4 regions of the Synechococcus sp. HK01-R genome follow, and region 2 is predicted to be linked to each of the others. Evidence: predicted binding sites of a transcription regulator. Region 2 holds the regulator's gene; each other region holds the start of a gene.
The links. The regulator NtcA, encoded in region 2, controls nitrogen genes in cyanobacteria. The targets are predictions, from matches to a motif close to GTANCNNNNGNTAC.
Positions count from the first base shown of each region.

Region 1: the regulator NtcA is predicted to act here: its motif matches at 5,313-5,326, upstream of H0O21_RS03220 (molybdenum cofactor guanylyltransferase).
Region 3: the regulator NtcA is predicted to act here: its motif matches at 1,851-1,864, upstream of H0O21_RS07695 (DUF4278 domain-containing protein).
Region 4: the regulator NtcA is predicted to act here: its motif matches at 4,734-4,747, upstream of H0O21_RS11785 (DUF4278 domain-containing protein).

Region 1 covers NZ_CP059059.1:603,566-611,319, reverse strand. Annotated here, with positions in the region: gene moaC (cyclic pyranopterin monophosphate synthase MoaC) at 1-289, opposite strand, end outside; gene H0O21_RS03240 (hypothetical protein) at 322-537, opposite strand; gene H0O21_RS03235 (nitrate reductase associated protein) at 837-1,307, shown strand; gene H0O21_RS03230 (molybdopterin oxidoreductase family protein) at 1,288-3,516, opposite strand; gene H0O21_RS03225 (MFS transporter) at 3,638-5,194, opposite strand; gene H0O21_RS03220 (molybdenum cofactor guanylyltransferase) at 5,354-5,974, shown strand; gene H0O21_RS03215 (GTP 3',8-cyclase MoaA) at 5,961-7,016, shown strand; gene H0O21_RS03210 (redox protein) at 7,106-7,597, shown strand; gene H0O21_RS03205 (transglutaminase family protein) at 7,585-7,754, opposite strand, start outside.
Region 2 covers NZ_CP059059.1:1,074,810-1,082,563, reverse strand. Annotated here, with positions in the region: gene H0O21_RS05575 (hypothetical protein) at 1-79, opposite strand, end outside; gene H0O21_RS05570 (thioredoxin domain-containing protein) at 202-762, shown strand; gene thyX (FAD-dependent thymidylate synthase) at 849-1,574, shown strand; gene dcd (dCTP deaminase) at 1,591-2,184, opposite strand; gene H0O21_RS05555 (cob(I)yrinic acid a,c-diamide adenosyltransferase) at 2,184-2,792, opposite strand; gene rph (ribonuclease PH) at 2,946-3,680, shown strand; gene ntcA (global nitrogen regulator NtcA) at 3,749-4,498, shown strand; gene H0O21_RS05540 (DUF3084 domain-containing protein) at 4,562-5,767, shown strand; gene H0O21_RS05535 (resolvase) at 5,768-6,220, shown strand; gene H0O21_RS05530 (DUF3146 family protein) at 6,190-6,447, opposite strand; gene pth (aminoacyl-tRNA hydrolase) at 6,444-7,061, opposite strand; gene H0O21_RS05520 (TatA/E family twin arginine-targeting protein translocase) at 7,061-7,372, opposite strand; gene psbH (photosystem II reaction center phosphoprotein PsbH) at 7,382-7,582, opposite strand; gene psbN (photosystem II reaction center protein PsbN) at 7,666-7,754, shown strand, end outside.
Region 3 covers NZ_CP059059.1:1,450,960-1,458,713, reverse strand. Annotated here, with positions in the region: gene H0O21_RS07700 (alpha-keto acid decarboxylase family protein) at 46-1,755, opposite strand; gene H0O21_RS07695 (DUF4278 domain-containing protein) at 1,948-2,052, shown strand; gene H0O21_RS07690 (hypothetical protein) at 2,584-2,760, shown strand; gene H0O21_RS07685 (DUF1651 domain-containing protein) at 2,833-3,105, shown strand; gene H0O21_RS07680 (cupin domain-containing protein) at 3,187-3,603, shown strand; gene H0O21_RS07675 (NAD-dependent epimerase/dehydratase family protein) at 3,708-4,556, shown strand; gene H0O21_RS07670 (SDR family NAD(P)-dependent oxidoreductase) at 4,801-5,784, opposite strand; gene H0O21_RS07665 (hypothetical protein) at 5,823-6,053, opposite strand; gene H0O21_RS13640 (phosphatase PAP2 family protein) at 6,052-6,726, shown strand; partial or broken gene H0O21_RS07655 (NAD(P)-binding protein) at 6,694-7,479, opposite strand; gene H0O21_RS07650 (hypothetical protein) at 7,479-7,643, opposite strand.
Region 4 covers NZ_CP059059.1:2,203,978-2,211,731, forward strand. Annotated here, with positions in the region: gene H0O21_RS11745 (metal ABC transporter substrate-binding protein) at 1-383, opposite strand, end outside; gene H0O21_RS11750 (2TM domain-containing protein) at 591-848, opposite strand; gene H0O21_RS13495 (hypothetical protein) at 841-966, opposite strand; gene H0O21_RS11755 (ATP-binding cassette domain-containing protein) at 1,069-1,728, shown strand; gene fetB (iron export ABC transporter permease subunit FetB) at 1,725-2,540, shown strand; gene H0O21_RS11765 (hypothetical protein) at 3,031-3,240, shown strand; gene H0O21_RS11770 (hypothetical protein) at 3,470-4,168, shown strand; gene H0O21_RS11775 (DUF2256 domain-containing protein) at 4,173-4,325, opposite strand; gene H0O21_RS11780 (thiamine pyrophosphate-binding protein) at 4,378-4,701, shown strand; gene H0O21_RS11785 (DUF4278 domain-containing protein) at 4,844-5,020, shown strand; gene H0O21_RS11790 (hypothetical protein) at 5,194-5,421, opposite strand; gene H0O21_RS11795 (hypothetical protein) at 5,412-5,582, opposite strand; gene H0O21_RS11800 (hypothetical protein) at 5,737-5,994, shown strand; gene H0O21_RS11805 (hypothetical protein) at 6,139-6,492, opposite strand; gene H0O21_RS11810 (hypothetical protein) at 6,540-6,689, shown strand; gene H0O21_RS11815 (DUF1830 domain-containing protein) at 6,698-6,979, opposite strand; gene H0O21_RS11820 (nuclear transport factor 2 family protein) at 7,085-7,513, opposite strand; gene H0O21_RS11825 (NAD(P)-dependent oxidoreductase) at 7,579-7,754, opposite strand, start outside.

The DNA.
Region 1 (7,754 bases), 470 kb from region 2:
CAGGCAGCTCTTGGTCAGGTTTGATCGCAACCTCGATGCCGCTCAGGGGGAGGGGATGGCAGAGGGGAATCAGCTCTGAGGTGCGTTTCGCCCCTTGAATCGCAGCAATCCTGGCCACGGCCAGCAGATCACCCTTGGGAGTGTCCGCCTGGATGACCCGCTGCAGGGTGCTGGTCTTCATGCGCAGGCAACCTTCTGCAACAGCCTCCCTTCGGCTGATGTCTCGATCGCCCACATCGACCATGTGCACCTCTCCTTGGCCGGTGAGGTGGGTGATGCCATCAGCCATGGCTTTGCGTCTTCTTGGCCTGTTCGTGTGGATCAGCGCTCGCCGAGCACCGACCAGAGACTGGCTTGGGCGGGAATCACTGGCTCGACGGTGGCAGCTTTCGATGCCTCGGCGTGCACAGGATGGATCGCGATCTGGCTGCGCACCATCTGAACGGCCAGGGAGGCGACGATGAAGGCACCGATGAAGCCGGCGGCGATGGTGATCGGGCTACGGGTGCTCGTTGCCGAAACGTTGCTGGTTGCCATGGAGGCAGTGCAAGGGATGAAGATCCCACTATGGAAAAGCACTGAATGATTCGCTACCGAATGCCCGATTCAGCCCCGGAAATGTCATGGTTCTTTCCGGATTGATGGTGAGCCAGTCGGAGGCGTAACCCTCGGAGACCACCCAGCCATGGGAGACACCCAAAAGCATGCCGAGAGAAATGGCGAAGCGCATGATGGCTGTACAGCGTGCGCAGAGCCTGCTGGCTTCCGCTGGCATGGATGGTCTTCAGATACACCGTTTTCGGCTAAACAAGAGTGCATGGTTGTTGTTGATACCAATGCCTGAACGGTCGATCGATCAGGCCCGTCATTGCTTTGCCTTTGAGCAGGATTTCATCGGCAACTGGCGCTGCATTCCTCTGTGTGTACGGCGCAAACTCGATTTGAGTGGCGTCAAGCTGAGGCTCAATCATTGGCTTGCCCTCAGTCAGCAGCAACGTCAGGAGGTGGTGGACTGGGCTGATGATTCAAAAGCACTTGACCTGTTGAGGGATCATTTGCGCCTCTGCACCGCTGCGATGGCCGAAGGCATGGTGACTGACCTGCCCGTCGCCATTGCAGAGCCTTGGCAATGCTCTGACCAGCTGCCGGACCTGTTGTTGGAGGCGGCTCAGCGGAAGAGGATTCCCCTCGCGCTCGACCGTTGGGCTGGGCTGAGCGAACTGGAGCGTTTCGCGCTTTGCAAGCTGGCTCGGCCCGGCCACGATCATCACAATCTGGAGGCGGCGTTCAGCGAAGTGCTGGGCTGAGCCAGCGTCGCAGTGCTTCCAAGCGCCGGCTGTCCTGTTCGATCGGTTTGACCACCGATACGGCAGGGGCCACCACCACGGCAGTGGCCTTCAGTTCCGGTTGTTTGGAGACTGGGCAGGCCAGCTCGTGCATCAGAGCATTGGCTTCACAGGCATTGTCCTGACTGAATCCCCAGTGCATCGGCAGAAACACCGACCCCCTGCGAATGCGCTCACTGATGGTGACGCGGGCGGTGAGGGTGCCCCGCCGTGAGCTGATGGCCGCCAGGCCATCGGCTTCGATGCAGAAGCGGGCTGCGTCTTCCGGATGCATTTCCAGGCGCGGTTCTGGATGCATGGCTCGCAAGCGCTCCACCTTGCCGGTGCGCGTCATGGTGTGCCACTGCCCTAGGTAGCGGCCCACGCACAGCACGAGCGGATACATCTCGCAGGGCGGTTCGGCCAGGCCGAGGGGGTCTTCGGCGTGAAAGCGAGCCCGTCCACTGCTGGTGGGGAAGCGATGGTCGCTATAGAGCCGCCGGGAGCTGTTGCTGGGTTCGCGTCCGGTTTCGAAGGGCCACTGCTGCGGCCCATGCTGCGCCAGGAGTTGATGGCTGAGCCCCGACATGTCGCAGACCCGGCCTGCGGTGAGCGCTGTGAATTCCGCATACACCTCTGCAGAGGAGACATAGCTGAATTGCTCGACGAATCCCAGACGTCGTCCCAGCTCAGCAAACACCTCCCAGTCAGGACGGCTCGTACCGTGCCGGGGCCGGAAGGCGGGGCAGAAGGTCACACGCCGTTCTGAGTTGGTCATCGCACCAGCCTTCTCACTCCACTGCGCTGCGGGCAGCAGCAAATGGGCGTAATGGGAGGTCTCCGTGTCGGCGTAGGCCTCACTCACCACCACCATGGGGCAGCGCGTCATGGCCGCCTTCACCCGCTCCAGGTTGGGCATGCTCACCAACGGGTTGGTGGCTGCCACCCACCAGAGATCCAGCTCGCCCCGCTCCATCGCCTCCACCTGCTGCCAGGCGGTCAGGCCCGGGGTCGGCTGGATCGAGCCCTCCGGAAGACCCCAGGCCCGCTCGAGTTCGCTTCTGTGCTCGGGATTGCTCACCAGGCGATATCCCGGAAGCAGATGGGCCAGGCCGCCGGCCTCTCGCCCCCCCATCGCGTTCGGTTGGCCAGTCAGCGAGAAGGGGCCGGCCCCCGGCTTGCCGATCTGCCCTGTCAGCAGATGCAGGTTGATGATGCCGCTCACAACGGCGGTGCCCTCTCGCCGTTGGTTGACACCCATGGACCAAAGGCTGAGCACCCCCTGGCTGCGACTCCAGAGCCTGGCGACCTGTCGCAGTTCTTTTTCGCTGATTCCGCAGAGTGCGGCCACCTTGGCTGGAGTCCAGGTCCTGATGGTCTTTGCATAGGCGGCGAAGCCTTCCGTGGCCTCATCGATGAAGTCACTGTCGAAGCCGTTGTCCTGAACGATCAGTCGGGCAAGACCATGCAGCAGTGCGAGATCGGTGCCGGGGGCAATGGCCAGATGGTGATCGGCGATCCTGCTTGTATCAGTCGCCCGGGGATCGACCACCACGATCGTGAGGCCCTTGGGGTCTCGTTTTTTGCGCTTGAGCAGACGCTGAAACAGCACCGGATGGCACTCAGCCGTGTTGGTGCCGATCAGGACGGCGACCGCGCATTGATCGAGATCCTCGTAACAGCAGGGAGGGCCGTCGGAACCGAGGCTGCGGGTGTAGCCGGCCACCGCAGAACTCATGCACAGCCGGGAGTTGGCATCGAAGTTGTTGGTGCCTAGGGCTCCTTTCAGCAGTTTCTGGGCGAGGTAGTAGTCCTCGGTGTGGAACTGGCCTGAGCCATACATGGCGATCGCCTGGGGCCCCTTGCCGGCAAGGGTGCTACGAATTCGACCTTCAAGCAGATCCAGGGCCTGATCCCAGGCGATCGGCTGAAAATCCTGGTCGAGACTGGCGCGATAGAGAGGTTGATTCAGTCGACCTCGGGCCAGGGTCTCCCCGACCGTGGCCCCTTTGATGCACACCTGACCGAGGCTGGAGGGATGGTCTCGATCACCGCGGGAGTTCCACATCGGTGTTCCATCGGCATCACGCTTGACGGCCTTTCCGGCTTCTCCCGGCGGCAGGAGCTCAAGACCGCAGCCCACTCCGCAGTAGGGACACTGGCTGTGTTGGTTGGTCGTCGGCTCAGCCATGGCGAGAGGGATGTTGGCGCTGAGTTAACCAGCGCTGGGACATGATCGGGATCGTTGTGCCAACAAAAGCGGGAGCCCTGTTGGGCTCCCCACGAGTGCAGCCTGTTGAGGCGCGGTTTGATCAGACCTTCGCCAGTGCAGCCTCATCGGCATGCTCTTCAGCAAAGGATCCCTTGGGTTCTTTGAGGAAGAAGTAGCAGAGGAAGCCCACGATCAGGCCAGCGATCCCCAGCACCTGGAAGAAGGCACTGTTGGAGGCCGCCACGATTTCGGGTGAGGGATCCTTCGCATCACCACCCATCCAGATGGGCAGGAGGCTGAAAATCGTCAGGTAGGCCACGGCCCCGACGTTTCCGTAGGCGCCCACCATGCCAGCGATCTGTCCGGTGACCCGCTTCTTCACCAGGGGCACCATGGCGAAGGTGGCACCTTCACCGGCTTGCACAAAGAAGGAGCAGGCCATGGTGAGCAAAACGGCAATCGCGATGCCGGCAGTGCCGCTGAAGGTTCCTGGCTTGATCAGGCTCATCACCAAATAGCCGATGCCCAGGCCGATGGTGAGCAAGCCCATCGTGCCTTTGCGACTCCCGAGCCGATCGGAGATCAGTCCGCCACCGGGGCGGGCGATCAAGTTCACGAAGGCGTAGCAGGAGGCCAGGATGCCTGCCGTGGCCTTGGGTAGATCGAAGGTGCTCTCGAAGAAGGCGGGGAGCATCGACACCACGGCCAGCTCGGAACCGAAGTTGACGATGTAGGTGAGCTCCAGGATGGCCACCTGTTTGAACTCGTAGCGATCCTCTTTGGGGTAGGTCTTAGTTCCAAGGATCAGCTCACGGTTGGTGCGGATGATTCCCCAGGTCTGGAAGATGAACCAGATCAGCACCGCAACCAACGCCAGGGGATAGGTGCCGGCATTCAGAAAGCCAACTTTCTGGAGACGCCAACAGAGCACGCAGAGGATGGCCGCGAAGGGCACGTTCATGCCCAGCAGACCCCAGAAATCCTTCATGGATGTGACCTCAAGGCCCGCAGACTTGGCCGGCTTCTGATAGGCCTTGCCAGGAGGGGTGTCACTGACGTTGGCGTAATAAATGAAGCCGTACACCGCGGAGATGATGCCGGTGAGGGCGATGGCACCGCGCCAGTTCAGGATGTCGCCGCCCGGTAGCTCGAAGCCGCCGGAGAATGACAGCCAGCCGGCCACGATCACCAAGGTGAGGGCAGAGAAGGCGGAGCCGAAGTTGCCCCAACCACCGTAGATCCCCTCTGCCAGGCCGATCTCCTTGGGTGGGAACCATTCAGCCACCATGCGGATCCCGATCACAAAACCCGCGCCCACGATCGAGAGCAGGAGACGGGCCACCACCAGCTGGTTGAAGTCCTGAGCGGAGGCAAACAGCAGACAGGGAATGGCTGCGAACACCAGCAAGGAGGAGTAGGTGATGCGTGGGCCGAACTTGTCGAGCAGCATCCCGATCAGGATGCGAGCGGGCACAGTCAATGCCACGTTGCAGATCGCCAGGGTGCGGATCTGGGGAACACTGAGTCCGAAATCCGCCTTCACCGTGGTGGCCAGAGGGGCCAGGTTGAACCAGACCACGAAGGTCAGGAAGAAGGCGAACCAGGTCAGGTGAAGGGTTCGGTACCTGCCCTGGAACGACCAAAGATCGCCAAGCATGGGGTTGTGGATGAGGAAGGATCAAACCCCGGCTTCGGAAAAGGCAGCGCCCAGGATTTCAGTTGCGGCGCCAATGCAAACCGCCGGGTTATTGCACCACCTTCCCGCCATCTCCCTGGTCGCTGTTGTTACGGAATCGCCCCCCTGCGGCGGTGCTAAGTGACGGTGATCCGAGCCTCTGTTGTGCCGCGACTGCTACGTGCGTGTGTTCTCGCCGGAGGGGCCAGCCGTCGCATGGGTGCTGACAAGGCGCTGTTGCCCCATCCCAGGGGCGGGACCTGGATTGACAACACCGTCGCCATGGCGAGAGCTCTGGATCTGCAGGTGCTGGTGCTGTCAGGTCATCCCCGACATCGTGAACACCTTGCTTCACGTTTTCCGGATTTGTCGGTGCTGCCTGAGCCTTGGCCTCCTGCCGGACCTTTGCAGGCTTTTGCTGCCGTGTTTTCCGCTCGGGTCGATGAGGCCTGGTTGGTGCTGCCGATCGATTTGCCTTACCTCACCTCCCCTGCCCTGGAGACGCTGTTGGTCGCCTGGCGGGAACAGGAGCACGCGGCCTTGGTGGCGCATGACGGCGAACGGCAGCAGCCCCTGCTTGGGATTTATCCCGGTATGGCTGGCTCCCACGCTGCACTCGAGCGGCAGTTAGGTCGCGGCTGCCATCGCTGGCACGATTGGTTGGACCTGATTCCCCACCGCTCCTTTTTTCTGCCTCCAGAGCAGCTGCTCAATGCCAACCATCCCGCTGATCTGGCAGCGTTGACTGATGGTGAGTTCTGAGTTGGTGACGGACCGCAGGCAGCGCCCTCTTCAGGTGCTGCGTCTGTCGTTGACGGCCCGTTGCAATCTCGCCTGTTCCTATTGCCAGCCCGACCACAGGGAGGTGAGCGGGTTGCTGAGTCAGTCGCAGCGCCTGGCGCTGATCGAGGCCTGCTGTCGCCTTGGGGTTCGCTCCCTGCGCCTCACCGGTGGTGAACCCTTGCTCAGTGACCAGCTGGAGCCCTTGCTTGAGGCAATTCGCCTGCGGCGACAACAGCCAGGCGATCCACTGTCGCAACTGGAGGAGGTGGCTCTCACCAGCAATGGCTTGCTCCTGGATCAAGCCAGGGCTGAGCGTCTGCGGCGAGCTGGTCTGGATCGGATCACCCTCAGCCTCGATGGCCTCGATGCCGGCGTGGTGGCCGCCATGGCTGGATTGCCGGAGGTGGGCGAGGCGGGGTCACGCGCCCTTGCTGCGGTGCGGGAGGCGATTGTGGTGGCCCGTGAGGTTGGCTTTGACCCTCGTTTGGGTGCACTCAAGCTCAACAGCGTGATCCAACGGGGTCGCAATGAGGATCAGCTGCTGCCCTTGGCTGCCTTCGCACGTGACCAAGGGCTGGAACTACGCCTGATCGAGTTCATGGATGTGGGGCATCGGAACGGCTGGAGCGGTGATCAGGTCATGCCGGCGGCGGAGATGCTCCGCCAACTGCAAGCGGTTTGGCCCCTGGAGCCCCTGGGTCGGCCAGCAGGGGGCACGGCCAGGCGCTGGCGTTACCGAGATGGAGCCGGCGTGGTGGCGATGATCGCCTCTGTGAGCGAGCCGTTTTGCTCGGATTGCAATCGGGCCCGGATCACCGCTGATGGCCAGCTGTTCACTTGTCTGTTTGCATCGACCGGGCTCAATCTGCGGCCCTGGCTTCAGCCTCACCCCGATGCCGAGTCGCTGGTCGTGGCGCTGAGGGATCACTGGTCAGCGCGCATAGATCGCTACAGCGAAGAGCGCAGTCTCCAGGTGCAGACCGATCCGGAGCGCGCCGACATGGCCTATCTCGGCGGTTGAACCCCGGCTGGGGAATCGGTTGCATCTGGCACCATCGGTTGCTCTTCGGCCGTTTACAAAGGCTGCAGCGCTACGGCCCACTTCTCCCCGTGTTCGAACTGCTCTCCTACGAACGCTTTCGCGACACGCCGGCGGTTCGCTTCTTTGATGTCACCGTCGCTGACTCCAATGCACGCGATCTGGTGATCCACAGCGGCCCGGCCGTCAGCCCCCCCAATGATCCTGAGACCGGAGCCTGGCAGTTCTATCTCCACCCCCATCAGGAAGACAACCTGTTGGCTGCCAGTGGTGGTCGCACCTTTTATCTGGTGAATCTCAGCTGGACGGAGCCCTTCCACATCGTGCGTTTGGAGAGCGGTGGTGACATCCTGCGCATCCCCAAGGGCACCTTTCATCGCTCCGTGTCGGATCCTGAGGGTTCGGTGGTGCTCAACCAGGCCCTGCGTGAGACCGGTGCGTCACTCGTGCGTGAATTCCGCGTTTACAACAGCCGTCGAATTCCCAAGCTGTTTGCCATGACATCGACGGCGGCGCCCCGGCCTCGTTTGCATGGTTTGGCGCCGCTGGTTCAGGCGGCCTGAGTTTGCTTGGAGTCAGTCTCCTGCCCTTGTTCCCCTCGGAGCAGCAGGCCACAGCCATCAATCTCCGCTTCAATGCTCCAGCTCAGGTCGCTGGCGGTGTTCGGCGGCCCACTGAAACTGCCGGTTACCGCTGCTGTGAGCTCGGGCCTTGAGGAAC
Region 2 (7,754 bases):
CAAGCAGGATCGCCACCACGAACAACACCAGCAACAGCGGCGCGCGGAACGGCAGGGCCAGGAAACGCAGCAGAGCCATCAGGAGAACATCAGGACTCGGGTCATCCGGCAGAGCGCCGCAACAGCCAGAAAGCCGCGTTCAAACTAGCAACGTTGACGCGGGAGTCCTGCCAGAGTGGCGAAGCGTCCATCGCTCGAGGCATGACCGGCAGCGCACCATCCGCCAGCCTCTCCGCCGGCCAGAAGGTCCTGCTTGTGATCGGTGCCATCGCACTGGCGCTGATCCTGTTTCTGCTTCGCAATGGCCTGAGCGTGGAGTCGCCGATGGATCAGCTGGCGCGACGCTCTCTGCCCCCCGAGCAAGCACTCAGCAATCAGAAGCCGACGATGCTCGAGTTCTACGCCGATTGGTGTGAAGCCTGTCGGGAAATGGCTCCAGCGATGCTGGAGACCGAACGCCGCACCAATGGCCGCATGAACGTGGTGCTGGTCAACATCGAGAACCCTCGCTGGCAAGACCTCATTGATCGCTACGAGGTCAATGGCATCCCTCAACTGAATCTGTTCGCCGCTGACGGGAGCCTGCGGGGCCGCTCCCTGGGGGTGCGTAGCGCTGCCCAGTTGGAGGCCATCAGCAACGCTCTGATCGACAACACGAAGCTCCCACAGCTGGCCGGCATCGGCAGCCTCTCGGCACTCACCGCCAGCGAAACGACAGCCAGCTCCCTGGTCAGCAGCCCCGGTCCGCGCAGCCATTCCTGAGACCTGAGCCTTCATGAAGGGCGGCCATCCAGGCGCGAACCGGCCATGATCAGCCCACAACCGTTCACTCCGACCTGACGCCCGCCATGGATCCCCGCTTCCGGGTCGACCTGATTGCCGCGACACCCAACCCTCAGCAGTGTGTGTATGCCGGCATGCACCAGGACTACAGCGAAGGTTTCGTAGCCGCTGATCGGGATCAATGGCCGGATGAAACGCGGGCCGGAGAAATCTGCGTCAAACGGCTCTTGGCGGGCGAGCGAGGCCATTACGGACCGCTCGAACATGCCCAGATCGTGCTCAACGTGGGCTGGTTCCCCCACTCGGTGATGCAACAGGCCCGCACCCACCGGGTGGGTGTGAGCTTCGACGTGCAGTCGATGCGCTACACCGGCGATCGCATCTGTAAAGCCGCCAACGGCGAGCTCCCCCTCGAGGAGGTGTTTTACCTCCGGCCGGTGGGGGATTACAGCGATCGTCAAGGCAAGAAGTATCACTACAGCGAAGATCTGCGCCGCCAGGATCTGGAGCTTTGCCAGCAGGCTGCTGCCCGCTATCGGGATCTTCTCCAGGCAGGCTTCGCGGAAGAACACGCGCGCGGGATCCTGCCCTTTGATTACCGCCAGCACTTCGTGGTGAGCTTCAGCCTGCGAGCTTTCCTGCACTTCATGGACCTCCGCGCCAAGCTCGATGCTCAGCAGGAAATCCGCGAACTGTGCGACCTGATGTGGCCGCACCTGCAGGAATGGGCCCCTGAATTCGCAGCCTGGTACGAAAAGAGTCGCCTCCATAAAGCAAGGCTGGCGCCCTGATCAGGTTGATCCCTGATCACACCTTCGCCAGCGTCACTCGCTCCGGTTGATGCTGGTATTTGCCTTGGCGGTCGCTGTAGGTGGTGTCGCAGGGATCACCTTCAAAGAAGAGAAGCTGACAGATGCCCTCATTGGCATAGATGCGGCAATCAGCACCGGAACTGTTGCTGAATTCCAGGGTGAGATGTCCCTCCCAGCTCGCTTCCGCCGGGGTGGTGTTCACGATGATTCCCAGGCGCGCATAGGTGCTCTTGCCAAGACAAATCACCGTGATGTTCGCGGGCACCTTCATCTTTTCGAGGGCCACACCAAGCCCGTAGGAATGGGCAGGGAGGATGAAGTAATCACCATCCTCATCGTGGTGAAGTTCAGTGGGCTCCAGATTGGCCGGATTGAATCGCTTGGGATTCATCACCGTGCCCGGCACGTGCTTGAAGATCAGGAATTCCTGAGGTGACAGGCGCAGGTCGTAGCCATAGGACGAACAACCGAAACTGAGCACCGGGCGCTGCTTTTGATCCGGCTCTAGGTGACGGACCAGCCCCGCCTGGAAGGGCTCAAGCATGCCGGCCTGAGCTTGTTCAGTAATCCAGCGATCGTTCTTGAGCATCAGAAGCCTCGACGCAGTTCAGTGACCTGATCGGCAAGCCCCATCAAGAACTCGGGGATGGAGGGTCCGGTGACAATCACGTCCACCGAGCCGGGGCGGCGCTCCAGAGTCGCACGCACCTCCTCCTCGCTGAGGTAGCCCAGGGCAATGGCCAGCCCCAGCTCATCAAGCACCAGCTGATCGAGCTCGCCAGCCAGCAGCTCACGTCGGCAGACCTGCCAGACCTCCTCCACCGCCTCCTGCACAGCCTGACCCTGGTCAGCGGCAGGCCCATCGAGGCAAGTGGAGACAGCAGGCCGTAACCAGCCGAGCCGACCGCAGAGCGTCAGACGCCGCTCCGGACCCTGGTCGACCCCTCCCTTCAGGAACTGCACCACCAGCACACGACTGCCCAGACCGGCAGCACGCAACGCTTGACTGAGCACATTGGAAAAACTGCCGCGGTAGGGGGCGGTATGCACCTGCAGCTGACCCTCGGCAGCCACCAGATGGAGGGGTGCCCGGGGTGGCACAGGGGGCAAGGGCCGTAGACCCGCTCGCTCCAGTGCCCGGTGATCCGCAGTGCGCGGATCGGCAGGGCGATGGCTGGAGCTCAGGCTGGCGGTCATTGATTCCTCACACGGCCGGCATGCCGGCAGAAGCAAAATCTAGCGCCGGAGTCGCAGCTCACAAGCCCCTGACACACCACTGATGGTGTTTGAGCGCCCCGCCTGCTGGTGACACCCGCCCTGTCAGGCTCAATGGCAGCGCTTCTGCGGTTGATGAGCAGCCACCAGCCCCCACTCCGTCACGACGGTCGCCATGCCGCCGCACTGCGCCCCTTCGCGATCGAGTGGGATCCAATGGGCTTTGCCATCAGCTCCCTGATCGTGCGCACGGGCCGCACCGCCGTGCTCTGCAGCGTCAGCCATGAACAAGGTGTCCCGCGCTGGCGTCAGGGGGAAGGGAAAGGCTGGCTTAGTGCTGAATACAGGCTGCTTCCTGGTTCCACTCCCGAACGCCAGAACCGGGAGCTGCTCAAACTTTCGGGTCGCACTCAGGAGATCCAGCGCCTGATCGGCCGCAGCCTCAGGGCCTGCCTCGACATGGAAGCTCTGGGTGAAAACACGTTGCTGATCGATTGCGATGTGATCCAGGCCGATGCAGGCACGCGCACGGCCTCGATCACCGGCGCTTGGATTGCGCTTCAGCACGCCTGCAACCAACTCCTGACGAACGGGGTCATCACGCGTCAACCGGTCCGCCAGCAGGTGGCGGCCGTCTCCGTGGGTTTAGTGCAGGGAACCCCCCTGCTCGACTTGGACTACAGCGAAGACAGCCGGGCCGACGTGGACCTGAATGTGGTGATGGACGGCGAAGGGCGTCTGCTGGAGCTGCAGGGCACAGCGGAGGGGGCTCCGTTCAGTCGCAGCGCCCTCAACGGCCTCCTGGACCTCGCCGAACCAGGCCTGACGGAGTTAATGCAGCACCAACGCAGCGCCCTGACTCAACGCTGAATTTCGTGTGGGTTGCTACAAGGTGGAGCCAGGACCATCCGTAGCGTCCTGCCAACTGCAAAGCCGCCATGGTCGGAGCCACACGCGGCTTCAGCCGATATTCACCGCAGACCGCCTCCGTGACGGCCAGTGCCGGAGCAGGAGTCACCCTGGCGAACGCTCCGGCAGCCAACGCACGCACGCTGCTGGAAGTGATCCGTGATCTCGAAGGCGCGAGCACGGAGCTGGTGGAACGCGGCAAGACGATTTTCTTCCCCGGCGATCCCGCTGAACGGGTTTATCTGATCAGGCGCGGGGCGGTTCGCCTCTCCAGGGTCTACGAGTCCGGGGAGGAAATCACCGTGGCTCTGCTGAGGGAAAACAGCTTGTTCGGCGTGCTGTCCCTGCTGACCGGCCACCGATCCGATCGCTTCTATCACTCCGTGGCCTTCACCCGCGTGGAGATGGTCACAGCTCCAGCTGCCTCGGTGCGCCAGGCGATTGAAGCCGATACCGGTGTTGGCCTGCTCCTGCTGCAGGGTCTCTCGAGCCGGATCCTGCAAACCGAGACCATGATCGAAACCCTCACCCATCGCGACATGTCGTCCCGCCTGGTGAGTTTTCTGTTGGTGCTCTGCCGTGACTTCGGAGTGCCTGGCGATACGGGAATCACCATTGACCTGCGCCTCTCGCACCAGTCGATCGCCGAGGCCATCGGCTCCACCCGGGTCACGATTACGCGCCTGCTCGGGGATCTGCGCATCTCTGGTCTGGTGGAGATCGACCGCAAGAAAATCACGGTGCTCGATCCAATCGCCCTGGCGAAACGCTTCAGCTGAGCGGGTCACGGGAGAAGATGGAGCCCGGACGGCCTCAGCTCGCCTTCCCTCGCCCTTGAATTCGTGACCGGCTGGCTGCTGATCCTCTCCCTGCTTGTGCTCGGTGGCGTGCTCGCCACCCTGGGGGATCGACTCGGCTCCAGGGTCGGGAAGGCCCGACTCAGCCTGCTGGGCATGCGCCCCCGCCGCACCGCCGTGCTGATCACGGTGCTCACAGGGAGCCTGATCTCAGCGCTGTCCCTTGGGCTGATGCTGCTGGTAAGCCGCCAGCTTCGCGTGGGCCTCTTTGAACTGGATGCCTTGCAGAAGCGGCTGAATGACAGCCGCACGGCCCTTGAGAGCAGCCGCAGAGCCCAGAAGGAAGCCACCCGAGAACTGGCGCAAGCCCAGGAGCAACGGGAACGCACACGACGGGATCTTGCGGAAGCGAAAGCAAAGGCAGAGACCTTGCGCCAGGCCTTGGTTCCCCTCAACCAGCAGCGGGAACGTCTGGAAGCAGAACGGGCTCGCCTCAGTCGCGACGTGCAGGCTCGGGATGCGGAAATCCGACGCACCGAAGCGGAGCTGGCCAGCGTGCGGCAGCGCATCAGCAACGGTGAAGCGGAGCTGCGCCAACTCGAGAAAAACGTGCTCGCACTGCGGCAGGGGAACGTGGTGCTGAGCAGCGGCCAGCCCCTGGCCACCGCCACCCTGCGACTCGACAACCCCAGACAGGCGAAACAGGTGATTGATCAGCTGCTGCGGGAAGCGAACCTGCAGGCCTACCAGCAGGTCCTCCCTGGGGTAAAACCCGATCGACAGATCCTGCTGGTGCCGCGCAGCGACATCGAACGACTTGAAAAAACCATCCGCCAACCGGGCACCTGGGTGGTGAATGTGCGCTCGGCAGCGAATGTTCTGCTGGGCGAAAAGGTGGTGTATGCCTTCCCTGAAGCTCGTCCGAACACCCGCATCGTGAAAACCGGCGACGTGCTGGCCCGCACCTCCATCGAACGCCAGGAAACGGAAGGACAAGCCGTACGCAATCGGCTCAACCTCCTGCTCGCCTCCGCCCTCGCGGAGGTCCAGCGCCGGGGATCCCTCAGTCAGGGACTTCAGTTTGACGCGACAGCCCTGAATAGCCTGGGCCAACAGCTCCTGAGCCGAGCACCATCCCGCGTTGAGCTTGAGGTCGTGGCCCTGCGCAGCAGCGACACCGCAGACCCGATCGTCGTGGAGCTGCGCCCCGTCAATGGGGTGCGCCCAGGCCAGGTCTCAGGCCCCACCTAAATGGCACGGCTCCTGGCCATCGACCCTGGCCGCAGCAAATGCGGCCTGGTGCTCTGCGACAAGGAACGCCACCAGGTGATTGCATCAGGCGTGTATCCAGTCGACACAGTGCTCGATCAGATCCGGCACTGGAGCAGCAGCAGTCCGATCGATCAGGTCCTTCTTGGCAATGGCACCGGCAGCAGCCTCTGGCGTGAACGTCTGCAGGAGCAACTGCAGCTGGAACCTGAGCTCATGGACGAGCGGGGCACCACCCTGCGAGCGAGAGAACGTTATTGGCAGCTATGGCCACCGCAAGGCTGGAGACGCTTGCTGCCTCGCGGGCTCGACCTGCCCCCTGTGGAGCTGGATGCCATCGCTGCTCTGGTGATGCTCGAAGACCACCTCGGCCGGCCCCTGGAATGGACCTGCCCTCCACCGATTCAAAATCGCGCCCGAACGGTGAAGGTGTAATCGCCGCCAGGCTCGAGGTGATAGTCAGCCTTGACCAGAAATCGCTGGAGAGCGTCCTGGATCAAGGCCCTGCCGAGGGATGGCTCCACCGTCAGCTCACCGCGATCAAAGGCCCAGCAGAACTGCCAAGCAAATCCGCCAGCTTGCACCTCCCCCTCCAGACATTGCTCCTGAAAGCTCTGACGCAACACCCTGAGATGGGCCGTTGTCACAGGCAGCGGACTCATGCGTCCGTCTCCGCGAGCTGGAGACCATTGAGCTGGTTCCCAGCCTTCTCCAGACCCTGACGCTGGATCAAATCGAGCCCCTTGAGCACCGCATCAAGAACGGTCTCCAGGAGCGGCTGTTCCTCTTTGCTGAAGCTGCCCAACACATGCGACACCGTGCGGGCGCGCCGCTCCTCGGGGGTGCGACCAGGGGCACCGATGCCGATCTTCAAGCGGGCGAAGTCCTGGGTGCCCAGATGCTGAATCGTGCTGCGCAGCCCGTTATGACCACCGGCACTGCCCTTGGCCCGCAGCCGCAGTCTTCCCAGAGGCAGATCCATGTCGTCGACGACCACCAGCAACTGGTTCACGTCTAGATCGAACCAATCGAGGGCAGCACGGATCGCCCGACCGCTGTCGTTCATGAAGGTCTGCGGCATCAGCAGGCGCAGACGCTCGGCCCCAAGGCCAAGCTCAGCCAGCTCCCCATGCAGCTTGGGCATGGAACGGAAGCGAGTGCCCTCGCGGCGAGCCATGGCCTCGAGGGCCATGAAGCCAACATTGTGACGCGTGCCCGCGTAGCGATCTCCGGGGTTACCGAGACCGACGACGAGGCGCAATTGGCCCCGATCCATCAGAGCTCAGGATTGGAGGCCTTGATGTCGGAAGAGGCGATGTCGGCAGAGGCGATGTCGGGAGAGGCGCTATCCACTGAGGCGGTGCTAGGGATCACCTTCACATCGTTCACTTCGCCAGCTTCAGGCAGCTCTGGCTCAGCCATCGCCTTGTTGATCTCTCGCTCGAATTCCTTGGAAGCAGACTGAAAACCCTTGAGGGTTTTGCCCAGGGTCCGCCCCAGCTCCGGCAGGCGCTTGGGCCCAAACACAAGCAGGGCCACAGCACCAATGACGGCCATCTCAGGGAGGCCGATGCCGAAGACATTCATGGGCTTTCCTCAGCCGAGACCGTTCCAGTTGACGTTGATGCCCTCGAGGATCAGGGACTTGTTGTACAGCTGCAGGATCACCAGTAGGAAGACCAGGAACAGGGCCATGAACACGCCCATCACAGGAGTGGTTCCCCAGCCGGGCACCACCTTGCCGTACTCAGAGTTGAGGGGACGGAGGAGATCTCCCAGACGAGTGCGTTGAGCCATGGCGGGCTTGGTCTCGGGTGAGGTTCAGTCTCGATACTGTAGGGGCCACGGTCCTGATCGGGCCGAACCTGTCGAGAGATGTGATGGAAACCTCCTCCCCGGCCCTTTCCGTGGCGATCGCCGTGCTGGCCGTATTGCTCGGGCTGACCGGGTTCGGCGTCTACACAGCCTT
Region 3 (7,754 bases), 380 kb from region 2:
GCAGCTTCGCCTTCCGAAACCTGCCCAACGACGGCATCCTCACCATCACCTCGATTGATCTTTGAGCATTGGCGTGGTGGTTTGGTGCATGGTTTCAATCACCTCCTCGGCTAGGGGCTGACTTTCTGCCGCTGGAATCAACACCTCCAGATAGGCAGCCCCGTTGTGGGCATTGATTGCCGTGAACGCCTGCTCCAGCTCCACCACCGTGGAGGCCCTGCCGCACCACCATCCTTTGCAACCCAGTGCCGCCGGGATCTCCGCATAACGCCAGGGAGGCAAGTCGTTATAGGCATGGCCCGTTTCACTGATCAGGGCCTCCACCCCATAGAGGCCGTTGTTGAGCACGATCACCACAGGGGTGACGCCGGTGAAACCCATCACACCGATTTCCTGCACGGTGAGTTGATGGGCGCCATCGCCCGTCACCAACACCACCCGGCGGCCTTGATCCGCCAAGGCACACCCCAACGCTGCCGGCGTGCCCCAACCGATCGAACTCCAGAGCGTTTGGCTTTCCATGGCCACATCAGCCGGCAGCCGTATCGCATTGAGCTGCAGCAGGCAGGTGCCGGTGTCGGACACCAGCAGATCCGTGGCTCGCAGGAAGCGCTGCAGGCGGGGATAGAAACTGGCTGATCCCGTGGCTTGATCGCCCTCTCCACTGAGGGGCAGCAGCGGTGAGGGTTGAACCGGTCGCTGGTCTCCCCAACAGGCAACGCGTGGCGCATCCGCTTGGAAACGCCGAGTCAGTCCGGCCAGCACATCACTGATGCTCACGCTGGTGAACACCTGATCACCGGCCTGCACCCAATCGGCATGCAAGGCCACGGTGCGGCGCCCATCCACCCGTCCGCTCCAAAGGCCGGTGTTGAGGTCCTCCAAGACCAGTCCGCCCACATCGATCAACAGGTCGGCGTCTTCCACAACCCCTTGCAACTCTGCGGGAGTGGAGCGACCGCCGTTGTACATCCCAAGGAAAGCGGGATGGCCTTCGCTGAGCAGGGCCTTGTCCATCGGCGTGGTGGCATAGGCCAAACCCGACGCCTCAAGAAACGCCTCAAAGGCCTCCACCAATCCATAACGCCGCAAGGTGATGGTGGGCAGCACCACCGGCCGCTGCGCCGCTTTGATCCTGGCTTCGAGCAGATCGAGCACCGCCTCCAGTTCCACGGCAACGCTGGCGTGTTGATCAATCGCACCAAGCGGAGCCCCCTGGATCGGCGTGCCAGTGATTGGCATCAGCGCCAGATCCATCGGAAAGGTGAGATAGGCCGGTCTGGATTCCTCCAGGGCTTTATCGATCACCCGCTCCAGTTCGATCACCACGTTTTCAGGGGTCAAGCGCGCGCTCACACAGCTGGCGGCGGCGGAAATCGCCTCAAAACGCTGGTAGTTGCGATCCCCAAGGGTGTGATGACAGATCAGACCCTGGCGCACGATGCGCAAACTGGGGGTGCCCACCAGATGAAACACCGGCAACCGCTCGGCCATCGCGCCCATCAGGCCATTGAGCGCACTCAGTTCCCCCACGCCGTAGGTGGTGCACACAATGCCGGCACCGCGGCGGCGGGCATAGCCATCAGCTGCATAGGCCGCATTCAATTCATTCGCGGACGGAACCCACTGCAGCCGTGGATGCACCTCCACCGCATCATTCAGCGGGAACGAGTAATCCCCTGGCACCCCGAAGACATGCCCAATGCCGAGATCGGCAAGACGATCCAGCGCGTAGGTCACGACGGAAGGAGCCATCACCACAGCAGCGCAATCACTGAAAGTTTGGCAAGAGCCATTGATCTGTGCCCGCATGAACGACACGAATCCGCCAAAGGCGGCACACTGATCGGGTAGCCACCGCTACATACGTTCACCTCTCATTCAGAGAGGCGCAGTTCGACTCAGGCCATGGAACGGGGACCTGAGCTTGCTTCGAGGAACCTCATCATGACCCTGACCTATCGCGGCCAGAAGTACGTGCAGAACACCGCTGCTGCCACCAGCAACCAGCGCCCAGTTCTCGTGTATCGCGGCACTGTTGTTCAGAAATGAACGCCCAGTGAATGCCATCGGCTCACGATGCTTCTCAACCCCGCTGATGCGGGGTTTTTTAATGGCAACCATGAACAACCCCCAACAACCCTGGCGGCTCTGGGCCTTCGTGATCGGTTTCAACCTCGTGGCCTTTCTGGGTTACGCCTGGGCCCGCTCCCAGGGCATCGGCCTTCGCTGATTCAATAGCGTGAGGGATCGGGCAGGCAGGCACCTGAGCCGACAACACCCATGCAGGCTGGATGTGTAAGACGCTTTGAAGTGAGCATATTTGCTCTTTGCAGCTCCAGAGCAAGACCACTAGACAGTGGTCGCGGCAGCAGCGGCTTCAAGACACAGCCCATTGCCGTCAGCGGAACGCTTCACCACGAACGTTCCGCTTCAGGCCACCTCTCCCCGACGCTTCTCCAAACCGGGGTGGTGGCCCCATGGCTGATCTGCAGGTGAAGTCTTCACTTGCGATTTCCATAGTTCATGGTTTAACGACGTCCCAACGTGTTAACTCACAACAAGCCTTTTGCTTTAATAGCGATGCAGAACAGACTTTCGAGCTGCCGACCCTCAACGATTGAAGCTCTCGGTGATCATCACTTCCGCGTTTGCGGCGAGCAAGGTTGCGTCATTGTGAAAGGTTGGAGTAATGCCCAATACCTGAGCCGCCATGCCGACGATGGTGCGCTGCAAAGCCGCTACCGCTTTGAAGACTGATCACCTGCCAACTGATCGCAATCATGCACGATTCGGCTCACCACACAGAGCACGATCGACAAGAGTGGAGGCATGCGGCATCGACCTCCCAACGCCAAACGACATCAGCCCGAGCCCCCCGCGGGGAGCTGGTTGATGCATGGCAGGAGTCGTCAACTGCTGCACTTCAAACCTGTGAATAAAGGCAGCGGCGAATGGATCGAATTGCGCTACCTTTACTGGGTTCCGCCCCATCCGCCAGTCACCCAGAACCGCCGTCTGATTTCTCTCGACGATGCACTGGAGCGCTGGGGCCAACTGCGAGCCTCCGGCTGGCGTCAGGTTCAAAGGATCTGCCATTGCTGACATCAGGCGCCTTTCGTACCAAACGACACCCATGGCAATAACAGAAGGTCGCAATCGTGAAAACACTTGATCCTTGCGACGATGTCGAGTCATCGACCCGTTGAAATTCTTCCCCGCTCAGGCCTTCAAGCCGGCGTGGCCTTTTTCAGCGACCCCTTGCCAAGCGATGCAACCCTCATCGCAGAAGTCCCCTCATCAGACCAACCCCAGCTGTTCTGTCACCGCCGACAAACCGACCAGTTGATGGTGCTGCGCGGCAGCGTCGATCTGATCGTGTTGCAGAACCGGCAGTTGCGCCGCATCACCCTGCGAGAAGACGAAGCCACCTGGGTGCGCATTCCCGCAGGCGTGCCGCATGGAGCGATTAACCGCAGTTGCCAGGCGGCGGTGATGGTGAATGCCGTGCTGCGGCACGGCCCCAGCGATCCGCGCGACTATCGCCCGCGCCCCGTGCCCCGCGCCCTCCTCCAGCAGTGGGATGCATTGATCGCGGGGTGAGAGCCGGCATCGAGGCCGCGCCCAACAGAGTGCTGAAACGGTAAGCATCGCTGCACCCGAAGCCACACCAAAATCGTTACAACATGTGCAGTTGAGAGACAAGCATGGCGGTTTTTGGAGTAATTGGCTGCGGCTACGTCGGCAGTGATGTCGCCGTGCACCTCAAATATGCAGGCCATCAGCTCATCGGCACCACCCGCTCGCCTGAGCGCATGCCAGCACTCCAGGAGGTGGTTCATGAGGCCCATCAGCTGGACCTCACCGATGCCGCAGCGGATTTCACCTTTCTCGAGCAGCTCGACGGCCTCCTGATCAGTGTGGCTCCCACCCAGCAGAGCGAGGGCTACAACAGCGTGTTTGCCAGCGGCCTGCGCAACCTCACCCGTGCCTTGCGCTGCCGCCGCAGCACCCGAAACCTGCACATCACCCTGATCAGCAGCGCCGGCGTTTACGGCGACCAGCAGGGCAACGGCGTGAATGAAGACTCTCCTTGCGACACCAGCAATCCGGTGAATGCGCTGCTGGCCTCAGCGGAAGACCTTCTGCGCAACATCGATCGACCCGACACCGAAATCTGCATTCTCCGCCTGGGCGGGATCTACGGTCCCGGCCGCGACATGGTGGCCATGATTCGCCGCGCAGCGGGACAGCAAGTCCCCAAAAATGGCAATGCCATTCCAGCGTGGAGCAGCATCCTCGACATCACCCGCGGCGTGCATTTCGCCTTTCAACAAGGCCTCGAGGGCACCTACAACCTTGTCGACGACATGCAGCTGTCCCGCCGCGAACTCTCGACCTTGATCTGCGACCGCGAGGGGCTTCCTCCCGTGCTGTGGGGCCACAGCGAACCGGCAGGCGCGCGCATGATGAACGCCAGGGTGTCGAACGACAAGATTAAAGCAGCTGGCTTCAGCTTTCAGTCCCCATCGATGCTGGTGCCCGAATCCGTGTAACCCCTCAACACCCCGCCAAGGGGAACGAGCTCCTGCTATCTGTTCGCCATCAACACCACAGCAGAGCCCACGGTCAGGGCTCCGAAAAACACAAAGGGGATTTTCAGTTCGATTGCGACGAAAGAGTGCTCACATCAGGGCTGACACAGCTTGATGTAGCGAATGTCATGCCAACGTCGCAACAACAGGGGCTTGCCCGGATCGCCTCAAGTGTCTTGACGCCGAAACCGGCGTAAACACCTGATCATGGCCTTGACACACAGTCAAGGCAGCGTCCAATCAAAAGCTCCGACAACCGCCACAACGCCGAAGCCTGGTCAAAGTCGGCAGCATTGGGGCTGGTGGCCTTCGCTTCAAAGCGATGCAGACCCGGCCGCACCAACCGGTTGCTCCAATAACTGAAACCAGGAGTGCCATAGTCAGCCTCCGTGGTGAGCGCCGCCAGCAGTCGCCCGGCCGTCTGCACCGATTCAGTCACCCGCAACAGATCCCGGGCCACCGCAGCAAACAGCGCCATGCCCACCGGATTGCTCTGGCGGTTGTAGCGAAAGAAGCCCTCTCGGCACCGGGGAATCACCAGGCCCGGGCTCCAGGCGATCACCGGCATCACCCCCTCCAGCTGTCGGGCGAGTTCACGGCCCAGCAGCACGTTGCAGAGCTTGCTGTCTTTGTAGGCCTTGTCGCCATCAAAGCGCTCACTGCCATCGAGCATCACAAAGCTTGCTCCAGAGCGCAGTCCCGCCAGATCCCCCAGATCCGCGGGTTGGCCCACCCGGCCTCCGCCCGTGGCGGGGTCATGCACATCCGAGGCCGTGATCACCAGCCGTGGCTGCTCTCCGGCTCGCAACAACGGCAGCAGTCGGGTGGCAATCCACTGGTGGGCCAGTTGATTCACCGCAAAGGTGATCTCGATCCCCTGAGCACTGAACACCGGAGCCGTAGCACCAGCCCGTTGCTGACCGGCATTGAGCACCAGCCCATCCAAGGCCTGGCCCTGTGCCAACAGCTGTTGACAGCCCCGCTCCACACTGAACAGATCCGCCAGGTCGACGGCGTGGCAAACAATGCGGCTGGCATCGGCGCCCGCTGCGAGCAGATGCTGGCGCGTCTGTTCACAACGCTCCTGCGAACGGCACAACAGGGTGAGCTGATGACCGGCGCAGGCCAGCAGACGCGCCGCCTCCAGGCCAATGCCCGAACTCGCGCCGGTCATCAGAAGCCGCTTCATCGCATCACCCTGCCGAGCTGCGAGTCCCCCATTGACCCTCACATCTGGTTGATGTTGAAGCCAAAGCGCCGGGCCAGAGAAGGGGCTTGCTCATTGTTCTGCCTGAGATCGGCGATGGCCTGCCGTGCCGATGCCCTCTCCATTTCCAGGGAATGAAGCAGCTGCTTGGCCAGATCACGGATGGCATCGATGTCATCGCAGCCATCCAACTTGCGGCAGGCGGCCTCGAGCCGAAAGCGTTGCTCCACCGACAGCTTGTGATCGGCCATGGATTGGATCCGTCAATGCCAGAACTGTGGCGGCTGCCCCGTGCCTGCTGTGGGGCAGAAAACCGACCCTGATCCGAATCAGGTCAATTTGCACCAGCCGCACCACAACAACCAAAGCAGCAGGGCTATCAAGCCTGGAATCTGGAAGGGCTATCTCGAGAAGAACGAGATGGCCAAGGCTCTGGCCCTGGTCGACGGTCCACCGGCATCAGGCAGTGCGGCAGAGGCCCTCGATCAAGCCACGGCCAAAGCCACCTTTGCGCTGCGAGGCACGGCCCGTTGGACCCTGGCCGCCAAGGATGCCGACCTGCACTTTCCCGGCGTCGCCGCCACCTTTTCCTGCGCCTTAGGCGTACCAATCAACGAAACGGAGACGCCCAAGCTGCTGATGCTGATGCGCCGCAGCATGACCGACCTGGGACTCTCCACCTACCCCGCCAAAAACAAATACCAGCGTCAGCGGCCCTTCATGGTGAATGGCCAACCGATCTGCACACCGGAAGATGAACCAGCGCTGCGCAGCGATGGCTCTTACCCCTCAGGCCATACGGCCGTGGGTTGGGGTTGGGGCTTGATCCTCAGCACGATCGCGCCGGACCGCAGCGATGAACTGATCGCCCGCGGACGCGCCTACGGCGAAAGCCGCAGCGTCTGCATCGAGGGTCAAGCGTGATGCCACCGTTCCCCCCAGCACCTCGAGCTTGTGCTCACTGCAGAGCATTTGGCTCAACGGCGCCAGCAACTGCTCGGCGATGCTCTTGCTGTTGATCCAGCGCACATCAAACGAATCCTGATGAGCGAGGGCGTAGTAGTAGAGGAGTTCCATCGTCACCGCCGCCGAGAGCTCTTCCGGTGGCTTGAACAGACCCACCAGCAGGATCGGCCGCAGGAACTCGTTGATCATGCGGTCACTGATCCGCAGCTGTTGGAACAGCGTCAGTGCATCGATGCGGTCGTACTGCTCGTACACCACCTGGTTGCGATGCAGGTCGAGCATGGCAACCAACAACCCGGCGATGCTCAAGCGGTCGGCAACCGGCAACCGCTTGAAGTTGTTGATGGTGGCGAAGGCCTGCCCCAACGGACTGGGCAGCTGAGGGCCCTCACCGAACACGGGCGCGGTCGCTTCCAGACCCTGCGGAGACCAGAAGGCGCTGGTGGTGAATTCGGTGAACACATCGCTGAGGCCGAGCTCAGCGGTGAGAGCGTTGATGTTGGGATAGTCCTTCCAGAAACCGCGCGTGCCGGCTTCAAACGGCTTGCCGCTGGCGGTGATGAGCGGCGTCGCACCGGTGGGGTCTGCCAGACCATCCAGCAGGGTGACGCGCACACCGGCTTCGCAGAGGGCTTTGGCAGCGCCCCAGCCAGCCCAGCCGGCACCGATCACCACCACATGGGAAGGCTTGGAGGCGTCAGTCATGGCCATCACTCCAGGGAAAATTCACTGCGCAACGCCCGGGCATCCTGAATGCGCTGCGCACCAGCCAGGTGGCGCAGCCGTTCGGTCAACCAGATCCGCAGCCGCGTGCTGGCCACAGATTTGCTCAAGAGGGCATCGCTCGGCTCGGGCTCACCGAAGGGAATCGTCATCGGCAGCGGACGGCACTCGAGGCTAAAGACACACCATCGGCATCGCTGCAGCCCAATCCGCAGTGGCGCGGTCGTTGCCGCCACGATGCCCCCACCCGATGGCGGCAACGC
Region 4 (7,754 bases), 1.1 Mb from region 2:
GCCGCAGCGATGTAGCGCTGGGCCCAGCGCTCGAGGCCGAGTCCGTTCTCCACGATCAGATCGGCCCTGGAGGCCCGCTCGATGTCGCTGGGAGTGGGCTCATAGCCATGGATCTCGGCGCCGATCCGAGTAATGGACTGCACATCGAGTCGATCCCCTGCAACCTGTCGAGCCAGATCGGCCAGCACGGTGAAGGTGGTGAGCACCCGGGGGCGACGTACAAGGCCATCCGGTTGCCGCCTCAGGTCCGCCCTGCGATCAGGAGAGCACGCCGACAACAAAGCAACACCGAGGAGACCAACCGCCAAGCAAGAGGCAAAACGGCACGTTGTTAACGCAAATTTGTAACGCGAGCGTGTCACCGAAGCCTCCGCCGCCTCCATTTTGGGCGCATCCATTGAATCAACGCTACAGAAGGTGCGACCGGCGAATCGTTCCTTACTTGCTTGCAACGATGAACAGCGAATCCCAGATTTGGCCGGTGGTGATGGTGTCAGCCTCCATCGTGCTTCTGCTGATGATCCTGTCCCTCACCAGCACCGGCACCGGAGAGGTGGTGGGCGTGGGCTGAAGCTCCATCGCCCTATCCGTCAGGAGCGCTCCATCTCCCGAGCAATCTCCTCTTCGCTGAACTCCCGATCTGGATGACTGGCACTCCATCCCTGGATCAACAGCGAGATCCCCCAAAAAGCAATGGGATCAATCGGCCAGAAGGATCCACGACCGCTGCCCAGCCAAACGAGCACAAGGATGGCGTTGACGATCACATAGAGACGCAGCTGGTGTTTGAGACTGCGCTTTCGTCGCAGCGCCTGAAGAGCGCGCTGACGAGCCGCTTCATCAACCATCGAGTTCCATGAGGACCCATCGATCGTGATAGCCATACAAATCGAAATCGAGCATCGAGCCAAAAAAAAGCTCCACCAACGGCAGAGCTCCAGGAGACGCATTCACCAGCAGGAGCATCGCTGAGCTTCGCCATCAGAGACGTAGCAATGGCTGCCAATCACAACAGCTTCATCAGGTGCAGAATTGGCCCACAGGTGAGCTCAACGATGGCAGCCAGACATGAGCACGTCTGAACACGGCACGTCCTTGTTGTCAGCCATTGGGTTGCAGTGCTCCCATCAAGCTCGCCCGCTGTGGAGCCACCTCGACCTCAACCTCAAGCCCGGCGATCGCCTTGGCTTGGTTGCCCCCTCCGGCGCCGGCAAGACGTTGTTGTTGCGCGCACTGGCCCAGCTCGATCCCCTTCAAACGGGTGAACTGCGCTGCCAAGGCCGCAGAGCAGAGGAGATCAGCATGCCGCGGTGGCGCTCGACGGTGATGCTGGTGCCCCAGCGCTGTGCCGTGATGCCCGGATCGGTCGAGCAAAACCTGCGATCACCGCTCCAATGGCAAGAACATCGACAACGACACCCATGGGATCGAAACAGGGTGCTGGACTGGCTAGAGCAGCTCGGCCGACCTGCCGAGTTTCTCGACTGGGATGCAGAACAGCTTTCAGGCGGCGAACTGCAAGTGCTGAATCTGATCCGAGCCCTGCAACTGGAGCCTGCGATCCTGCTGCTCGATGAATGCAGCGCATCCCTCGACCATGCCACGACGCTCGCCCTGGAGGCTTTGCTCGAGCAGTGGCTTCAAGCGGCAAGCAGAGCCTGCGTCCTCACAAGTCACGATTCAGGGCAAATCCAACGCTTTTGCAATCGGGTGCTGGAGCTGCCATGAGCCCTGGAGCCCTGCCGATCAGCAACCTGCAGCTCGCAGGAGCCGCCGCCCTGATCCTGATCAACATCGGCCTGTCATCGGTGTTGAAGCTTGGCCTGGGCCGGCCGCTCCTCCTGGCATCGCTCCGGATGGTGGTGCAACTGCTCCTGATCGGCCAAGTACTGCAGTGGCTGTTTCAGCAACAGAACCCCGGCCTGATCCTGGCGCTGTCACTGCTGATGGCCCTGATCGCCAGCCTCTCTGCCGTGCAGCGCACTCGCCATCGTTTCTCCGGCGTCTACTGGCAGAGCTTTCTGAGCACGACCGCAGCCGCCGCGCTGGTTACCGGCGTGGCAATGAACGGCATCATCCAAGTGAGGCCCTGGAGCACCGCTCAATACTGGATTCCACTGCTGGGCATGGTGCTCGGCAACATCCTCAACGCGATTTCACTAGGCCTCGACACCCTGATGGAACGCATGCTCAGTCAACGAAACAGCCTGGAATGCTGGCTCGCCTTGGGGGCAACCCGATGGGAGGCCTGCCGTCCGATCGTGCGTGAGGCCATTCGCGTCGCAATGATTCCCACCATCAATTCCATGATGGTGATGGGCCTAGTGAGCCTGCCAGGAATGATGACCGGCCAGATCCTGGAGGGTGCATCCCCGGCCAATGCAGTGCGCTACCAGATCGTGATTCTGTTCATGATCGCCTCAGCGACAGCCCTTGGTGTAACCAGCATTGCTGCACTTGCCTATCGACAACTCACCAGCCAACAACATCAACTCAGACTGGACAGATTGATCCGCACCTCAACAACAAGTCGCCCTTAGTCTAGTGAAGCGGATGATTCATACGATAGCCAGCCATCGTCATTCCAATCATCAGCAAAACAAGAGAAAGTGAACCCAACCAGTCGACATGATTCATGCAAGCCTCCGCACCCCTTCCCCTCATTAGAGGCCAGTCAGGCAAGCGGCACAAGGGCGAACAGGGTATTCAGGATGAATCTTTACAAACTTCTGTAAGAACACATTCCTTCCAAGGCTCGCTGTCAACGAAATAGAAAAATTTGCACCCACATAACATCACAAAATCAGCCGACACCCAAACCGTCCACAGCCAACTGGCACAGTGCCAGCCAGGGCGTCACAGTCGGTCCGTGAGGAGTGCTTAACCGCACCGGAGTCGAAACAAGGTCAGACGTCCGGAACGGAAGCGCATTGGAGCCCTGCCTTTGGCGCGGCTTTTTATGAAATGGGCGCATCCGCTACGCCCGCTCAACGCAGAGCTCGATTCCATGCAACTAGTCATGGCGCGAGCATGCGTGCCCTCTCCATTCAACTCCTGATCCTCGTCCGCCTCGCGTGCAACGACGGCCTTTTTCTGGAACAACGCCGCATGCCCCAACGCACTCGCGCCCGGGAAGTGCACGCCGCCATCCAGCGAACCTGGCGCCGAGGCGGCCGCCCAGCTCAGCCAGTGGCGCAACCGTCCACGCCAGATCTGGGGGCAAGGGCAGCCCTCGCCTGAGCGGGTCCAAAAACACCGACGCGGTCGCTGCTCACAAGGCGCTCATCACACCAGATCTGGTACTTGCGCGAGGCCACACACCAGGTCTATTGGTAGATCAGGTGGATGGCAAGACGCGACATTCGCTCTAGCGTCCACTTCAGGGTCGGGTGATGGGGCACATCACCGACTGAGGTCACCCCCGGCTGAAACCGGGGGATTTTTATGCACCGCAGGGTTGCCCTGCCTGATGACCGTGGCTCGGCTGCACGGCACCCCTTCAACTCGAGCCCTCAGGGCGATTGAGGGCATCCGCGATCACCTGCTGATGACCAGCAACATGGAATTGAGCGCGCTCCCCAGCCTGGAGCCGGAGGCCATGGCGGCGATGTTCGACGGAGAAGCAAGCCGCGAGGCCCTCGAGCTGCTGGAACGCACAGCCAAAGCCTTCCGGGTTGATGCCGCTCCAGTGATCAGCTACCGGCATGTGATGCACGACCGGCAAGCCTTGGTGCGCCTGGACCTGGTACGCCGAAGCTTCGTGCGCGATGCCGCACGGGCCACATTGCGCGATGGAGGCCTGCCGATGCTCGCGGCAACCTTGAAGGTGCTGAGCGGCCATCGCGACGACTCGACCCTTCAGCGATTCCAGAGCCTGAACGACTACCCCTCCGGAAGCTTTGGCAAGGCCTATGCCGACTTCATCCGTATCAACCAGTTCAGCTTCCCCGGGGATGTGGGCGGACCGCCGGTGCCCGTGTTCCGTCACGATTGCTGTCATGTGCTGGGCGGATACGGCAGTCATGTCAACACCGATCTGATCCGTGACATCGACCCCTGGGATCATTTCGCCGATCCTCTCGAGACGGTTCGAGAACGCTTCGCCATCCCAGCTCGAGGCCGTGATCCTGAGTATCCGCAGACCTGTGGTGCCTCTAGCCAGGATTGAGCTCTTAACTGTTCTTGGCCTGACGATTGCGATCGCGGCGGCACCGCTCTGAGCAGTAGCGCACTTCATCCCAAACATCCTTCCACTTGCGCCGCCACTGAAAGGGTCGCCCGCAAACGGCACAGATCTTGGTGGGACGCTCGGCACGGTGCGACACAGGCGAAAGGAATCGTCGTAGCTAAGAGATCATCAGCGACCAACACGCATCAATGAATGGAGCCCAGGCCCTCGTCAAATTGCTCGAGAACCACGGTGTTACCCATGTCTTCGGCATCCCAGGAGCCAAGGTCGACAGCATGTTCATCGCCCTGCTCGATTCACCGATCGAGCTGGTGCTCTGCCGTCATGAACAGAATGCCGCGTTCATGGCCCAGGCCTTCGGTCGGCTTACTGGAACAATCGGTGTGTGCCTGGTGACCTCTGGCCCCGGTGTCACCAACTTGGCGACGGGTCTGGCCACCGCCACATCGGAGGGTGATCCAGTGCTGCCCTGGCCATCGCTGAAAGCAAACACAGCTGAACAAGCACTGTGACTGTGTAACGAGCTGAACCAAAACAAAAATCAGTAGCCATTGCTACAGACAGTCGCTATACTTCAGTCACGTTGAGCCCAACCTTGGGCTGCAGTTCGTTCCGCGCCAGGCAACGGGGGCGCGGGCACTGTGGAGTTCAACCATGAACACCCTCGATCTCACCCGCAACCGCATCCGCAAAGCGGTAGCACTGCAAGAAGCCCAGCGCCTGATGGCGAAGGCCTACAGGGGCGTTGAGTACATCGACGCCCATCACACGGCCCAGAAGCCCCAGAAACCCACCGAGCTTCGCTACCGCGGCGTTCGTTACAGCGTCTGATTCATCCAGTCGCTGCCAATGGTCAAGGGCTCCGTTTCGGGGCCCTTTTTTAGTGGGCAACGATCAGGTAATAAAAAGGCGGGTGTCTCACGCCCGCCGTCCGGTTCACCACGCAGAAGCAAGCTTCTGCTCAAATGATTCTGCCGCAGCTCTGCGGCTCTACAAGCGCTGCTTCAGCGATTCGGCCCCTCGATCTGTGACTGAGTCTGATCGACATCCTGCGCAAGCGGTCGGCGGCGACGCTCCACCTGCACAAACGCAAGCCAGGCCAAACTTGCCGCCACTCCCCCACGCCAGTCGGAGCGGAGAAGCTCAAGAATCGCCACGGTGCTGGCTCCGATTCGCAGACCCCGGAGCACGAAGCTGACCACACGCTGCTGCAGCTCAGGAGTCAGCGGCATGGACGACCGGCGTCCTGCTGACACATCTCCTGATCAAGAAGGTCTTCGGCCAACATCAACAACGCCATTCCCATCAGGGAAAGACTGGATCCAAGCTCAGTGAGACCGGAAGTTTCCAGGGTGCGAGCGGCCTGCAGATGCTGGGACCAAGTCAGTCGCATGAACAGCAAGCAACCTTTTCAATCTGACCGTCAATCAGCACAAGCGCGAGCGCATTAACAACCCGAAACACTGACATTCACCCGTCTGGGTGGCCATTGCTACAGCTCGACAATGCCTGCTCGATACATTCACGCCATCCTCAGGAGACTGATCATGTCGTCGGGAATTCAGTTCACCACCGAGCAGCTCTTTCATGTGGAGCAGTTCAACCGGGCCCTCGATGCCACCACCGACCCAGGGCAACTGCGCGATCTCGCCAAACAATTACTCCAAGCCTGGCAAACCCAAAAAGCTGCCACCAACTGGGTCCTCAACCAGCAGTTGCAGAGTTCATCCAATGCCCTGGCGATGGCCCGCAACTTGGGCCGAAACGAGTCGGAGGCCAACCGCTACTCAGCCGACGAGCCATAACAATGACGGCGCACCAGTGCCATCACCTGCTCAGGATCGGATTCCAACGCATAGGCCCCCCGTTCTGCTGCCTCCACACTGGGCTTCTCCTTGGAGAGCAGCAGGGCGTAGCGGTCAGAAGCGATGCCACCACCAGCAGCAGCATCAAAAGAGAAGAAGGCACAACCAGATCACAAGCCCTGCACTGAGGCCGATCAACAGAATCAGCAGCAGGGAGAGCCCCAAGCCTGCGGCCATGGCGATGCGGCGGGTGCTGCGGGGAAACAGCAGATAGAGACTCAGTCCAAAGGCCAGAGGCCAGAGGGGCGGAATCAGGAGACAGACCACGGTGAGCGCGAGAAGCTTTCCCCTGTGCTGCAGCTCCGTTTGCTCCTTCACACGCAACTGATCCTGTTCCTGCGCGCGGGCGACAAGCTCATCATCACTGGGCCAGCGCCCCAGCTCGCGGGCATGATCCAGCTCCTGTTCGATCTGTTGTCTCTGGGCGGAATCAGCCATACCCCAGCCTAAATCGAGCAGGATGGGCGTCCACCGATGGCTGAACGATGCGCGAAATGAGTCTGCTGGAACTGGTGATGCGCAACGTCGCCAAGGTGGCGGCGGGATCTGGGATCGCCGCCGTGCTGCTTTGGCTCACCTACGTGATGCTGGATGTGAAGCACATGCAGAGCGGGTTCACGCTGCCCACCAACTGAGGAGAACGTCAGGCGGCAGCGGGTTGGCCAGCGATGTGGCTGGCTTGAACCGCTTCGCTTGCAGCTTCCCTTGCGGCTTCAGTCACGGCGTACTCGCTGACATCCGCTCGCATGCTGAGCAGCTGGCCGTTCATCGCCATCTGCCAGATCTCCACCCTGGAATCCTTAGGAGCGTTGAACCAATAGGTTTCCGCGGGCATGACCACCTTCTCCAGATAAAATCGGTTGTCACCGATACACTTCAACACCACCATTTTCGGAGTGGTGTTGCTGTAAAGGCAGTCCTGCATGGATCGGTCAGAAGCTCACACCACAGTGGGGGGAACCTGTCGAGCTGAGTTGTCGGAACCAACACAGAACTAGGGCGTTTTCAGCTTTTTTTCAGAAATCAAATCTCAGGCAACGAAGCGACGGTATAGCCAGCGCACAAAACCGCCGATCACAGGCACCGGGGCAAAGGTCGGTCCAACAAAATCGAAGTAATCACGATGGTCCACGACCTTGCCCTCGGCATTGAACTGGAGGCGGCTGGTGCCCGGGTAGAGGAACTCAATCCCTTTGATCTTCAGACCCATCTCCCATTCCACAAAGGCGGTGTTCCCCTCGATTGCAATCGCAGCAGGCGCCAGGAACACATCATCACAGCGCTGAATGAGCCCGTCCTGAGCAGCGATGTAAGCAGCGATCCCGTGCTTCTCCTGGGTGGGATCTTGAAAATGCACAGCATCGTCGTAAAGCTCCCGCCACTGGGCCTCGGAGGGAGCGGGCTTGCCGTAAGGCTTGGTGAACAGAGCGCGCAGGCGATCAGCATCGAGACGGTGCATCAGTCAGGCCGCGTAGGGGGAATGAAGGGGGCTCAGCCTATGGAGACTGTCGATCAACCGAGACATCAGTCCGAGGCCTGGGTCAGCTCATGCAGAGCTGAGTAATCGCCCGCATCCAGAGGTGTTCCCTCGGCGCCTGCAAGCAGAGCCGCCAGACCGTCAAGACCGTGGGCATTCACCCCGGCGAGGGCCGCCTCCCTCAGGAAGAGCTGAAGATCCTTGCGCAGCAGGGCGGTGCTGA